2 linked regions of the Thiocapsa rosea genome follow. The protein of the gene in region 2 interacts with the protein of the main gene of each other region in a pairwise test. Links are inferred from orthologs where the notes say so. Each region holds a gene or a part of one and is shown on either strand. Other genes may lie near its edges.

Region 1 (4,128 bases), 1.9 Mb from region 2 along the record:
ATCCATGCCGAGTCCGGTGTCTCCTGTGCCAAGGTGGCCCGATTCGCGTCGCGGCACGATCTGGTCGGGTGCGAGTTCCTTGCCGGCATCCCGGGCACCATGGGGGGGGCGCTGGCGATGAATGCGGGCGCCTGGGGCGGCGAGACCTGGGAGCATGTCGTCTCGGTGCGGACCATCGATCGGTTCGGTCGGATTCGCGAGCGGGGGCCGGGCGATTTCTCGATCGGCTACCGCGAGGTGATCGGGCCGCCCGGCGAGTGGTTCCTGGACGTCGCGCTCGAGCTTGCCCCCGGCGACGGCAAAGCGGGGATGGCCCGGATTCGCGAGCTGCTCGACCGGCGTGCGCAGACACAGCCCGTGGGGCTCCCGAGCTGCGGATCGGTGTTCCGCAATCCGCCCGGCGATCATGCCGCGCGTCTAATCGAGGCGGAGGGACTCAAGGGATATCGGATCGGCGGTGCGCAGGTGTCCGAGAAGCACGCGAATTTCATCATCAACACGGGCGAGGCCAGTGCCGCGGACATCCGCGAGCTGATCGACCTGGTGCAGCGCCGGGTCGAGGACGCTACCGGTGTCCGGTTGGTGCCCGAGGTCAAACGAATCGCCGGAGAGCATCCATGACACCAGAGAAAATCCAGGCGCGTGCTCGGTTCGGCAAGGTCGCGGTGCTCCTCGGCGGGCGCGCGGCGGAGCGCGAGATCTCGCTGAAGAGCGGCAGCGCCGTGCTGGCGGCCCTGTTGCGTCAGGGCGTCGACGCCCATGCACTGGATCCGGACGAGCAGGTTCTCGAACATCTGCGCACCGGCGGTTTCGATCGCGCCTTCATCATCCTGCACGGACGCGGCGGCGAAGACGGTCAGATTCAAGGCGCCTTGGAGACCATCGGGATGCCCTACACGGGTTCCGGGGTTCTGGGTTCGGCGCTCGGCATGGACAAGTATCGCTGCAAGCTGGCCTGGACGGGGTGCGGTTTGCCGACGGCCGCATCGGTGCTGCTGCGCACGGACGCCGATCTGGCGGCTGCCGAGGCTCTCGGCTTCCCGCTCATGATCAAGCCCGTTCACGAGGGTTCGAGTATCGGGATGGCGCGCGTCGAGGATCCGGCCGCACTCGCCGATGCCTGGCGCACGGCACGCGGTTACGACGCACTGGTGCTCGCCGAGCGCTGGATCCAGGGCGCGGAATACACCTGTGCCGTGCTCGGACAGGCGGCGCTCCCCATGATCCGGCTCGAAACGCCGCACGCCTTTTACGACTTCGAGGCCAAGTATCGGGCCGACAGTACGCGCTATCACTGTCCCTGCGGTCTGCCCGAAGCAGAGGAGTCACGCCTGCAGCGACTCGCGCTCGACGCCTTCGAGGCGACCGGTGCGAGCGGTTGGGGCCGTGTCGACCTGATGGTCGACGGGAGCGGAGAGCCGTTCCTGCTCGAGATCAACACGGTGCCGGGCATGACCGACCACAGCCTGGTCCCGATGGCTGCGCGGGTAGCGGGGCTGGACTTCGACACCCTGGTTTGGCGGATCCTGGAAACGAGTCTCGACCGTGGTTGACCCGGCACGGACAACCCCTCCGATCGTAGAGGTGCGTGCGCGCCGCTCCGGGCGTTGGCTGGCGCTTGTCGGGTTGCTCTTGATTTCGGTCATGGCCGGCGGCGTTTGGCTGCTCGTTCATTGGGAGCCGCACCTGTTGCCCGTGCGCGTCATCGCCGTGGAGGGCGAGCTGCATCATCACTCCTCGCGGTTGCTTCAGCAGACCATCAGCGAGCGGCTGCGCGGCGGCATCTTGACGGCGGATTTGCACGATCTAAAGCAGGCTGCAGAGGACCTGGCCTGGGTTGGTCGCGCCACCGTGCGGCGCGTCTGGCCGGATCGGCTGCAGGTCGAGGTCGAGGAGCACCGCCCGATCGCACGCTGGAATCGCGACGGTCTGGTGACCGCGGAGGGCATCGTTTTTCGGCCCGGTACGGGCACGGTCCCGGCGGGTCTGCCGCTGCTCGAAGGCGAGGATCGGCGTGCGCCCGAGGTGGTCAAGCGCTATGCGCAGTGGCGCGACGATCTGATGCTGATCGGCCATCTTATCCAGACGCTCTCGGTCGACCCGCGCGGGGCGTGGCGGGTCGAGCTGGTCATGGGGGTCGAGTTGTATCTCGGCACGGAAGGCGTCGATCAACGGCTTGCGCGCTATATCGCCAGCGCGACGCAATTGGAGGCGGCCGGCCAGCCGCTGGTGGTGGACCTGCGCTACAGCAACGGTTTCGCCGTGAAATGGGCAGCGAACGCCGAGCCGCAGGCTCGTGCGACAACGGATCGCCCGACGCGATCCGGCAAACGAGGATAAGACCGGATGTCGAGACGTAACGACAAGAATCTATTGGTGGGCTTGGATATCGGGACCTCGAAGGTGGCCGCCTTGGTCGGCGAGCTCAAGGACGACAACCAGATCGAGATCATCGGCATCGGCACACACCCCTCGCGGGGTCTGAAAAAGGGCGTAGTCGTCGACATCGAGTCGACCGTCCAGTCGATTCAGCGTGCGGTCGAGGAGGCCGAGCTGATGGCCGGCTGCGAGATCCACTCGGTCCACGCCGGGATCGCCGGCAGCCATGTGCGCAGCCTCAACTCGCACGGCATCACCGCGATCAAGGAGGTCGAGGTCACCCAGGCCGATGTCGATCGGGTCATCGATGCCGCGCGCGCCGTCGCGATCCCGGCCGATCAGAAGATCCTGCATATCCTGCCGCAGGAATTCATCATCGACGATCAGGAGGGCATCCGCGAGCCGATCGGGATGTGCGGCGTGCGGCTCGAAGCCCGCGTGCACATGGTCACGGGTGCGGTGAGTGCCGCCCAAAACATCATCAAGTGTATTCGCCGCTGCGGGCTCGAGGTCGACGATCTGGTGCTCGCGCAGCTCAGCTCGAGCTATTCGGTGCTCGGCGACGACGAGAAGGAGCTCGGCGTCTGTGTCGTCGACATCGGCGGCGGGACGACGGATCTTGCCGTCTTCACCGACGGGGCGATTCGCCACACCGCGGTGATCCCGATCGCCGGCGATCAGGTGACCAACGACATCGCCGTGGCGCTGCGCACGCCGACCCAGCATGCCGAGCTGATCAAGGTCAAGCATGCCTGCGCCTTGGCGCAGCTGGCGGCCAACAGCGAGTCCATCGAGGTGCCGAGCATCGGCGATCGCCCGCCGCGCAGGCTCTCGCGCCAGACCTTGGCCGAGGTGGTCGAGCCCCGCTACGAGGAGCTTCTGACCCTGCTGCACAACGAGCTGCGCCGCAGCGGCTTCGAGGATCTGGTGGCGGGCGGCGTGGTACTGACCGGCGGCAGCTCGAAGATGGACGGTCTGATCGAGCTGGCCGAGGAGGTCTTCCACATGCCGGTGCGGCTCGGAGTCCCGCAGTACGTGATCGGGATGGACGAGGTGGTGAACAATCCAATCTATTCGACCGGCGTGGGGTTGCTGATGTACGCGCGTCAGCACCGCTTCTCGCGGCGTCCGGAGATCGGAGATTCCGCCGGGCTGCGTGGGGCTTGGTCACGGATGCGCAGTTGGTTCCAGGGCAATTTTTAGTGCAACCGCGTTTGGCGTTGATCCTGCTGAAAGCGGATTGATGATGGGGTGTTTCGTCAAGCCCCGTCGGTCGGGGGGCCGCGGCCTGCGGTCTCGGGCCGCGACGCATCCCGCGTCGCGGCGGTGTCGGGGGGGCGTGCGCGCCGAGGCGCGCACGTACGAGGTTTCATAGGTCGTGCAACGAACGAATTCGAGAGGAGACAACAGCATGTTTGAGCTCATGGATACCCACAGTCAGAACGCCGTCATCAAGGTCGTGGGCGTCGGGGGCGGGGGCGGGAATGCGGTCAATCACATGGTCGCCGCGACCATCGAAGGGGTCGACTTCATCTGCGCCAATACCGACGCTCAGGCGCTGAAGAGTTCGCAGGTGAAGACCATCCTTCAGCTCGGTGCCGGCATCACCAAAGGTTTGGGTGCCGGTGCCGATCCTGAGGTCGGTCGCAACTCCGCGATGGAGGACCGCGATCGCATCCAAGAGGCCCTGGAGGGTGCGGACATGGTCTTCATCACCGCCGGCATGGGTGGCGGGACCGGTACAGGTGC
Region 2 (7,992 bases):
TATACACTCCTGCGATTCTTCTGAAGAACCGCGCCGTTCTTGCTTTTGTTTTTGGAGAGACATGCCATGTCCGAAATCGTCGATGTTCGCGCCCGCGAGGTTCTGGACTCCCGCGGTAACCCCACAGTCGAGGCCGATGTCATCACGGCCGACGGCGCGATCGGCCGCTTCATCGTGCCGTCCGGCGCCTCGACCGGATCGCGCGAGGCATTGGAGCTGCGCGACGGCGACCGCTCCCGGTTCGGCGGCAAGGGCGTCCTGACCGCCGTCGCCAACATCCAAGGCGAGCTGCGCGAGGCGGTCGTCGGCATGGAGGTCGGCGACCAGGCGGCGCTCGATCGCGCCATGATCGCGCTCGACGGGACCGACAACAAAGCCCGCCTCGGCGCCAACGCACTGCTCGGTGTCTCGATCGCCGCCGCGCATGCCGCCGCGCAAGAGAAGGCGCTGCCGCTCTTCATGTCTCTGTCGGCCGGACCCTATCGCCTGCCCGTGCCCATGATGAACATCATCAACGGTGGCGGGCACGCGGACAACAGCGTGGACTTTCAGGAGTTCATGATCCTGCCGGTCGGCGCGCCCAGTATCCGCGAGGCGGTGCGCTACGGTGCCGAGGTGTTCCATGCGCTCAAGTCCGTGCTGCACGGGCGCGGCTTAGCCACCGGTGTCGGCGACGAAGGCGGTTTCGCCCCCGACCTGCCCTCCAACGAGGCGGCGATCGAGGCGATCCTGGAGGCGATCCACAAGGCGGGGTTCAAGGCCGGCTCGGACATCTATCTCGGGATGGACGTGGCCGCGTCCGAGTTCTACGCGGACGGCAAGTATCATCTGAAGGGCGAAGGCCGCACGCTCGACTCCGACGGCATGACCGATCTTCTGCTCGAGTGGGTCGATAAGTACCCCATCATCACTATCGAGGACGGCTTGGCCGAGGGCGACTGGGACGGCTGGAAGCGCCAGACCGAGCGTCTCGGGGACAAGGTCCAGATCGTCGGCGACGATCTCTTCGTCACCAACACCAAGATCCTGCAGGAAGGCATCGACAAGGGCGTTGCCAACTCCATCCTGATCAAGGTCAATCAGATCGGCACCTTGACCGAGACCCTCGAGGCGATCGCCATGGCCCACGCCGCCGGCTACACCGCCGTGGTCTCGCACCGCTCGGGCGAGACCGAGGACACCACCATCGCCGATCTAGTCGTCGCGACCGGCACGGGCCAGATCAAGACCGGCTCGCTGTCGCGCTCCGACCGGGTCGCCAAATACAACCAGCTGATGCGGATCGAAGACCAGTTGGGCGACGAGGCCACCTATGCGGGTCGCTCTGCCTTTAAGTGGCTTTGATGTTTGGCGGGCGGAGGTCGGGCGTCTCCGTCCGCTGCTTCCGACACTGAAGGCACCCGCGATGCGCCTCTTGATCCTCGTGCTGATCCTCTTGCTCGCCGGCTTGCAATTTCGGCTGTGGGTCGGCGAGGGGAGCTTGGCCGAGGTCCACGGGCTCAAGAACGAGATCGCGGCCCAGGAGGAGGAGCTGGTCCGTCTACGCGCGCGCAATCAGGAGCTTCAGGCCGAGGTGATGGACCTGCGCGAAGGGGTCGAGGCACTGGAGGAGCGTGCGCGCCGCGATCTGGGGATGATCAAACCGGGGGAGATCTTCATTCAGGTGATCGAGCGCAAACGCCCGGAGAGCACACCGGCGGAGACCAAGCGATGAGCCTCACCCCCGCCTTGTGGGCCGTGCTTCCGGCAGCCGGGGTCGGGCGCCGCATGGGCAGTGCAACGCCGAAGCAATATCTGGATCTCGCCGGTCGAGCGGTGATCGATCATGCGTTGGATCTCTTCGTGGCGGATGTCAGGATCGAAGGCGTTGTCGTGGCACTGGATCCGACCGACCGTTACTGGGAGGCGACCGTCTATGCCGGCCACCCGAAGGTGACCCGCGCCCACGGCGGGGCCGAGCGCTGTCATTCGGTCCTGAATGCGCTCGATGCACTCGATGCTCGGGCCCATGCCGAGGATTGGGTGTTGGTGCATGATGCCGCGCGTCCCTGTCTGCGCCCGGCCGATCTCGATCGACTGATCGAGGCCCTGATCGAGGACGAGGTCGGCGGCCTGCTCGGCATCCCGGTGCGCGACACCATGAAACGGGCCGAGACGGACGATCGCATCGGCGCCACGGTGGATCGCGCCTCGCTCTGGCACGCCTTTACACCCCAGATGTTTCGTCTCGGCCGGTTGCGGGCCGCACTGACCGACGCGCTGGCCGCCAACGATCTGGTGACCGACGACGCCTCGGCCATGGAGCGTATCGGTCAAGCCCCGCGCCTGATCGAAGGACATGCCGACAACATCAAGATCACGCGCGCCGAGGATCTCCCGCTCGCCCGCTTCTACCTGCAACAGCAGGGGCGGCTGGGCTAACTCCAAACTCTTAGGAGCCTCCTGCCTCCTGCCTCCTTCCCCCTGTATGCTCGCGCGATGGTGGCTGGAGGCCGGGGGCTGAAGGCTGGAGGCTTTCCAACATGCTCATCGGTCAGGGCTTCGACGCCCATCGTTTCGGCCCCGGACGCCCGCTGGTGATCGGCGGTCTGGAGATCCCGCACGATCAGGGCCTGCTCGCGCATTCCGACGGCGACGTGGCCATCCACGCACTCTGCGACGCCTTGCTCGGCGCGGCCGGACTCGGTGACATCGGCCGGCACTTTCCCGACACGGACGCCGCCTTCGCCGGCATCGACAGCCGCATCCTGCTGCGGCGCGTGATCGAGAGCCTCGCCGAGCGCGGGCTGCGCGTGCACAACGCCGATCTCACCATCATCGCCCAGCGCCCCAAGTTGGCGGCCCATATCCCGGAGATGTGCGCCCGTCTTGCCGCCGACATGGGCTGCGACCCCGCGCGCGTGAACGTGAAGGCGACCACGACCGAGCAGATGGGATTCACGGGCCGAGGCGAGGGCATCGCGGCGAGCGCCGTGGTGCTGTTGGCGGACGCCTAAGGTGTCGCTGCCGAGCTGGATCCCGGTTGACTCGCTACCCCGAGCGCACGGCGCTCCACTTGCCATCGGGCGGTTGCGTGCTCGACCCGAGGACTTCCGGGTCGAGGAACAGCTCGGGTTCGCCCCGGACGGCGAGGGCGACCATCTCCTGCTGCGGGTCCGCAAAACCGGCGCCAATACCGAGTGGGCGGCACGTCGTCTGGCGCGCATCGGCGGTGTGTCGGTCTCCACGGTGGGCTATGCCGGCCTGAAGGACCGGCACGCCGTAACGCTCCAGTGGTTCTCGATCCCGCGTCCGCGTGAGGGCATACCGGATTGGTCGGACCTCGCCGAGGAGGGCATCGAGGTCCTGGAAGCGCATCCGCATCGACGCAAGCTCAAGCGGGGCGCCCTGGCCGGAAACCGCTTTGAGATCCTGGTGCGCGAGCTCAACCGCGAGACCGTGCCCGGGCTCGACGAACGGCTTGCGACGATCCGCGCGCGCGGGATCCCGAACTACTTCGGCGAGCAGCGCTTCGGGCATGACCACTCCAATCTGGTGCGTGCCCATGCCCTCTTCGCCGGGACGGCCGGCCGAGTCCCGCGCCATCAGTCCGGCCTCTGGCTCTCCGCCGCACGCTCGCAGATCTTCAACGAGGTCTTGGCCGAACGGGTCGGGCGCGGCGACTGGGACAGTCCGCTCGACGGGGACTGTCTCCAGCTCGCCGGATCCCACTCCTATTTTCTCGCCGAGACGCTCGATGCCCAGACGCGTGCGCGCTGCGACGAGATGGACCTACACCCGACGGGTCCCCTGTGGGGCAAGGGCGAGCTGCCTTCGCGTGGATCGGTCCGACAGCTCGAAGATGCAACCGGCATGCGCTTCCCGACCTGGTGCGACGGGCTTGCCGCCTTCGGTCTGGCGCAGGAGCGCCGCTCTCTCCGTCTGCCGGTGGCCGATTTGAGCGCGCAACGGGTCGAGGACGGACTGCGGCTGGCCTTCTCCCTGCCTGCCGGCGCCTATGCGACGACGGTTCTGCGCGAGCTCGTCGAGATCGGAGGCTCGGTATGATCGTGATCCGGGCGTCCCGGCGCCGATGGGGGCGGGATTTCGGGTGCATCCGCGGGATCTCTTGCGGCTCGGGGCCGACAGCCGCCCTGAAGAGCAAACCGAGCCGCGCCGACGCGCTCGCGTGATGCTCGAGGACACCGGAGTCTTCGTCGGGCTGGCTGTCGCTTTGGCCATCGGTCTGCTGATCGGTGTGGAGCGCGGTTGGAAGGAACGCAGCGCCGAGGAAGGGCGACGCGTCGCGGGTGTTCGCACCTACACCTTGCTCGGGTTTCTCGGCGGGATTTCCGGCCTCGTGGCCGGACCCTCGGGCGGATTGACGCTGGGACTCATCTTCCTGGGGCTTGCCGGCACCCTGACGGTTGCGCACGTCCTGGACTACAGGCACGACGAGGATATCGGCATTACCAGCCTCGTCGCCGGCCTGATGACCTTCTTGCTCGGGGCGCTTGCGGTGCTCGGCGATCCGGCCGCCGCCGCAGCGGCGGCCGTGGTCACGGCCCTGCTGCTCGGGTCAAAGCCGCTGATCCATCGCTGGATCCACGCCATCGAGCAGAAGGATCTCAAGGCCGGTCTTACCCTGCTGCTCATCTCGGTGGTGGCGTTGCCGCTGTTGCCGGATCAGGGGTACGGCCCCTGGAATGCCGTCAACCCACGTGAAACCTGGTGGATGGTGGTGCTGATCGCAAGCATCTCCTTCGTCGGTTATTACGCGATGAAGCTGGTGGGGACTCGGCGCGGGATCCTGTTCACCGGGCTCTTCGGCGGGCTTGCGTCGTCGACCGCGCTGACTCTGCATTTCTCGCGCCTGGCGCGCGCCCGTGTGGAGATGGCCCCCGTTCTGGCCACCGCCATCCTGGTGGCCTGCGCGACCATGTTCCCCCGGATGCTTTTGGTGTCGACGCTGATTCATCCGCCATTGCTGCCGTTCTTGCTCTGGCCTGCCGCGACGATGGCCCTGATCGCCTACGGATTCGCGGCCTTCTACTGGATCACCCAGTCGCACGACGGCGGGGACGCGGACGCGCTTCTCGACAACCCGCTGGAGCTGAAATCCGCGGTCGGCTTCGGGCTTCTGCTGGCGTTGGTCATGGTGTCGGCGAAAGGGATCGAGAGCTGGGTCGGTGCGAGCGGCATCATGATGCTGGCCGCCGCCTCGGGTATCGCGGATGTGGATGCCATTACGCTCGCGATCGCGCGCATGAGCCGGGATGAACTCCCCACGGGCATTGCGGTCTCCAGCATCGTCATCGCTGCGGCGGTCAACAGCCTGGTCAAAGGTATCATCGCGGCTTCGGTCGGTGGCCGTGCGCTGGGTCTGCGCGTCACCCTACCCTTGGTCTCTGCGGGCCTGGCCGGCCTTGCCGTCGCCTGGTGGACGCTTTTTTGAACCTAAACCGCGCCCGGCGGGGTATGCGATGTTCTTGGATGGGATCGGCCCCGGCAGGCTTGACGAGCGCTGGAGTTGGCGTGGTTTAAGTGATTGAAAAAAATTTTAAATTTTAAACCGCGTCTCACCGAGATCGAGGACATCTCCGAAGCCAAACGCAACAGGAAAATGACGCATGTTGCTCTAGACGCGGTTTAAAGGAGGCGAGCGTAAATGAGGATGAGTCAGTTCGGCTTCATGCGCGATCTCGTCGGGGTCGCGGCTTGGGCGCTGACCTCGATGTCGGCAGCCGCCGGGACGGTCACGGCTGAGTTCAGCGAGGAGGAGGCGACGAGCGCGGTTTCGGTGACCGATGCCGTCTACACCACGGACGGCAGTGCGCATGAGTTCACGCTCGCGGCCTATCGCGCTTGGTCGGAGACCCGGTGGCGCGACTACGACCGAAGACAGGATATCTCCCCGCGACAGATGCTCGTTCTGCTTGAGGTCGCCGAGCGCACCGGGGCGAATCTCGGACAGGCGCTCGCCACCGGAGAGATGGAAAGCGCCTACACCTGGAACGACCACGTGCGGCCCACCATCGCCGAGGGCCGGCTGGGCTCGGCGACCGGTGTGTGGCAGTTCCTGCCCGCAACCTTCCATGGCATCATCAAAAAGTACGGCGCCGAGCTGCTGAACGCGACCGAGGCCGCGGCGGATCGCGAGTCCATGGACCTGGGGGAAGGCCCGTTCTCCGACGCGCAGGTCCGTCGCCTGATCCGAGACACTATCGAGGGAGAGCGCGATGCCAAGGACGAGGAGTTGCAGCTGCTGCGTCACAACTTCGCGGTGCTTGCCTTTGCCAAGCACTACCTGAGCCTCGACTCGGGGGCGACGACGCCTGTGGAGGATTATCTCTTTCACTTTCTCGGTGCCGGGGAGGGTCGACGGGTCCTCGCGCTGGCGCGTGGCGAGGCGCGCGATACACTCTGCGTGAAGCCTGTCGAAGAGCCGACGGCGCCCCTGCAGGATTGGCCGGGCGGCGCGGCATCGGGTACCGACATCGCGAGCCTGCAGACGGATATCGGGCGTGATCCCGCGGCGTGGGCCGCCGCGGATCGGCGCCTCGGCTCGGTTCGTGATGGCTCCGAGCCGCTCGGTCTGCGCCGGCCGGATCGGTTGTCCGGGTCGCTGCAGCAGCGTGCGGATGTGATGATTCGCGCACGCCGACCCTCGGACGATGTCGTCGTGTCCAGGCCGGCGCTCATGGACGCGGCCTATGCGCCTGCGCTCGGCGTGCCTTCTGCCTTCGATGCCCCGCCCGCCGTGTCGTCGCAGTGGGGTCTGCCCGCCGACTCGCCGACGGTCACGGGCAACCTCGGGATGTTCTACCGCGACGGCCGAGGGCAGACGCAGCCCTACACCTGGGGCGAGTTCCTGGATCATCTGGCTCGGCGGGTGCGGGCCGAGAGCCAGCCGTCGATGGTGCGGGCCAAGTACGGTGTCGGCTTTGATTTGGCCGGCGGCGATATGCCGGAGCGGGCCTTCGACCCGGCGTCGCCGGTCGAGCCGGCGACCTTCATCCATGGCCCGGACCGACGCGTGACGGTGCCTGCGGCGCTGGTGACCGGGCCGCTCGATCGCGACGAAACCCGTCACTACAAGGCGCTCCTGGCTGAGCTGGTGGGCCGAGGCGAGGACATGCCGATGGAGACGCTGCCGCCGAGTGCGGCCGCGGCAATGCGTCACCTCGGATTCTTGCCCGCGACGGCGTCGGGAACAGAAACGCGCGATCCCGCGGTACAGAAGGCGTTGCGCGATTTCAGAGAAGCGGTCGGTAAGGCCGAGCCGGAAGATCCGGAGCATCGAGATCGCCTCATGCCGGCCGAGCGTGTCGCGCTCGCGATCTACGATCGCCGCATCGCGCGCTATGCCGCGCTGCAGGGCGGCCAGCAGGTGTCCTTGGTCGACGCGCCAGATTTAAGTCGAATCAAGACACTGCCGAGCGGATTGCAGCGATTGGCCGCGCCGCATCTGGTGCAGCTTCAAACGGCCCTGGCCGAGCGCGAGCTCCTGAAACAGCCGACCCAAAAGTCCGTTTGGCGCGACAAGAAAAAGAAGAAGCATGTGTCCTACAAGACCATCCCGTTCGCGGGCAAGGTCGACGCGGCAACAGTCGCCGCGCTCGACGCCTTCCAGTGGCGCAGCGGTCTGCGCAAGACCGGCGGCGCTTTGGATGCCGCGACCCTGGGTCTGCTGGGATTGCCGCCGATGGGTGCCGAGATCTTCCGGCCCTTGTCCGGACCCATGTGCTCGGTTCAGATCTGGGCGGGCAGACCGCCGATCTGCGGGATTCGCCGAGAAACGCAGGGTCCGGCCGACCGCCTGCGTATCGCCGGGGTCGCGGACCTCGACTCGGAGTCTCGGTTCGAGGGCCTCTTCGAGGGTCTGCCGCATGTCCGGTGATCAGACCCCGAGCGTCTCCGCTCGGCGAGCGAAACACGTGCGCGATTGGATCATCAACATCGTGCTGATCCTGGTGATCTTCGGCGCAGTCCAATGGTGGAAGGCGCGACCCT

Evidence for each region. Proteins that work in one complex are often made in the same cells at the same time.
Region 1: the proteins of ftsB (region 2) and BDD21_RS03965 interact in binary tests that used the Escherichia coli proteins (3 or more experiments, as listed by UniProt). The link is inferred for Thiocapsa rosea from one-to-one orthologs.

What each region holds. Positions count from the first base shown.
Region 1 is NZ_RBXL01000001.1:882,237-886,364, reverse strand. What follows is about bases 444-3,442. They hold BDD21_RS03965 (cell division protein FtsQ/DivIB), read left to right. Parts: upstream 444-1,545; coding sequence 1,546-2,340; downstream 2,341-3,442. Other genes in these bases: ftsA (cell division protein FtsA), read left to right, coding at 2,347-3,442; BDD21_RS03970 (D-alanine--D-alanine ligase), read left to right, coding at 618-1,553; murB (UDP-N-acetylmuramate dehydrogenase), read left to right, coding at 444-621. Outside these bases: more of murB, read left to right, coding at 1-443; more of ftsA, read left to right, coding at 3,443-3,582; cell division protein FtsZ, read left to right, coding at 3,791-4,128. UniProt on the Escherichia coli protein: Essential cell division protein. May link together the upstream cell division proteins, which are predominantly cytoplasmic, with the downstream cell division proteins, which are predominantly periplasmic. May control correct divisome assembly.
Region 2 is NZ_RBXL01000001.1:2,784,200-2,792,191, forward strand. What follows is about bases 64-3,059. They hold ftsB (cell division protein FtsB), read left to right. Parts: upstream 64-1,405; coding sequence 1,406-1,714; downstream 1,715-3,059. Other genes in these bases: eno (phosphopyruvate hydratase), read left to right, coding at 67-1,344; ispD (2-C-methyl-D-erythritol 4-phosphate cytidylyltransferase), read left to right, coding at 1,711-2,421; ispF (2-C-methyl-D-erythritol 2,4-cyclodiphosphate synthase), read left to right, coding at 2,523-2,996; truD (tRNA pseudouridine(13) synthase TruD), read left to right, coding at 2,998-3,059. Outside these bases: more of truD, read left to right, coding at 3,060-4,047; BDD21_RS12395 (MgtC/SapB family protein), read left to right, coding at 4,091-5,434; BDD21_RS12400 (peptidoglycan-binding protein), read left to right, coding at 5,648-7,879; BDD21_RS12405 (protein disulfide oxidoreductase), read left to right, coding at 7,869-7,992. UniProt on the Escherichia coli protein: Essential cell division protein. May link together the upstream cell division proteins, which are predominantly cytoplasmic, with the downstream cell division proteins, which are predominantly periplasmic.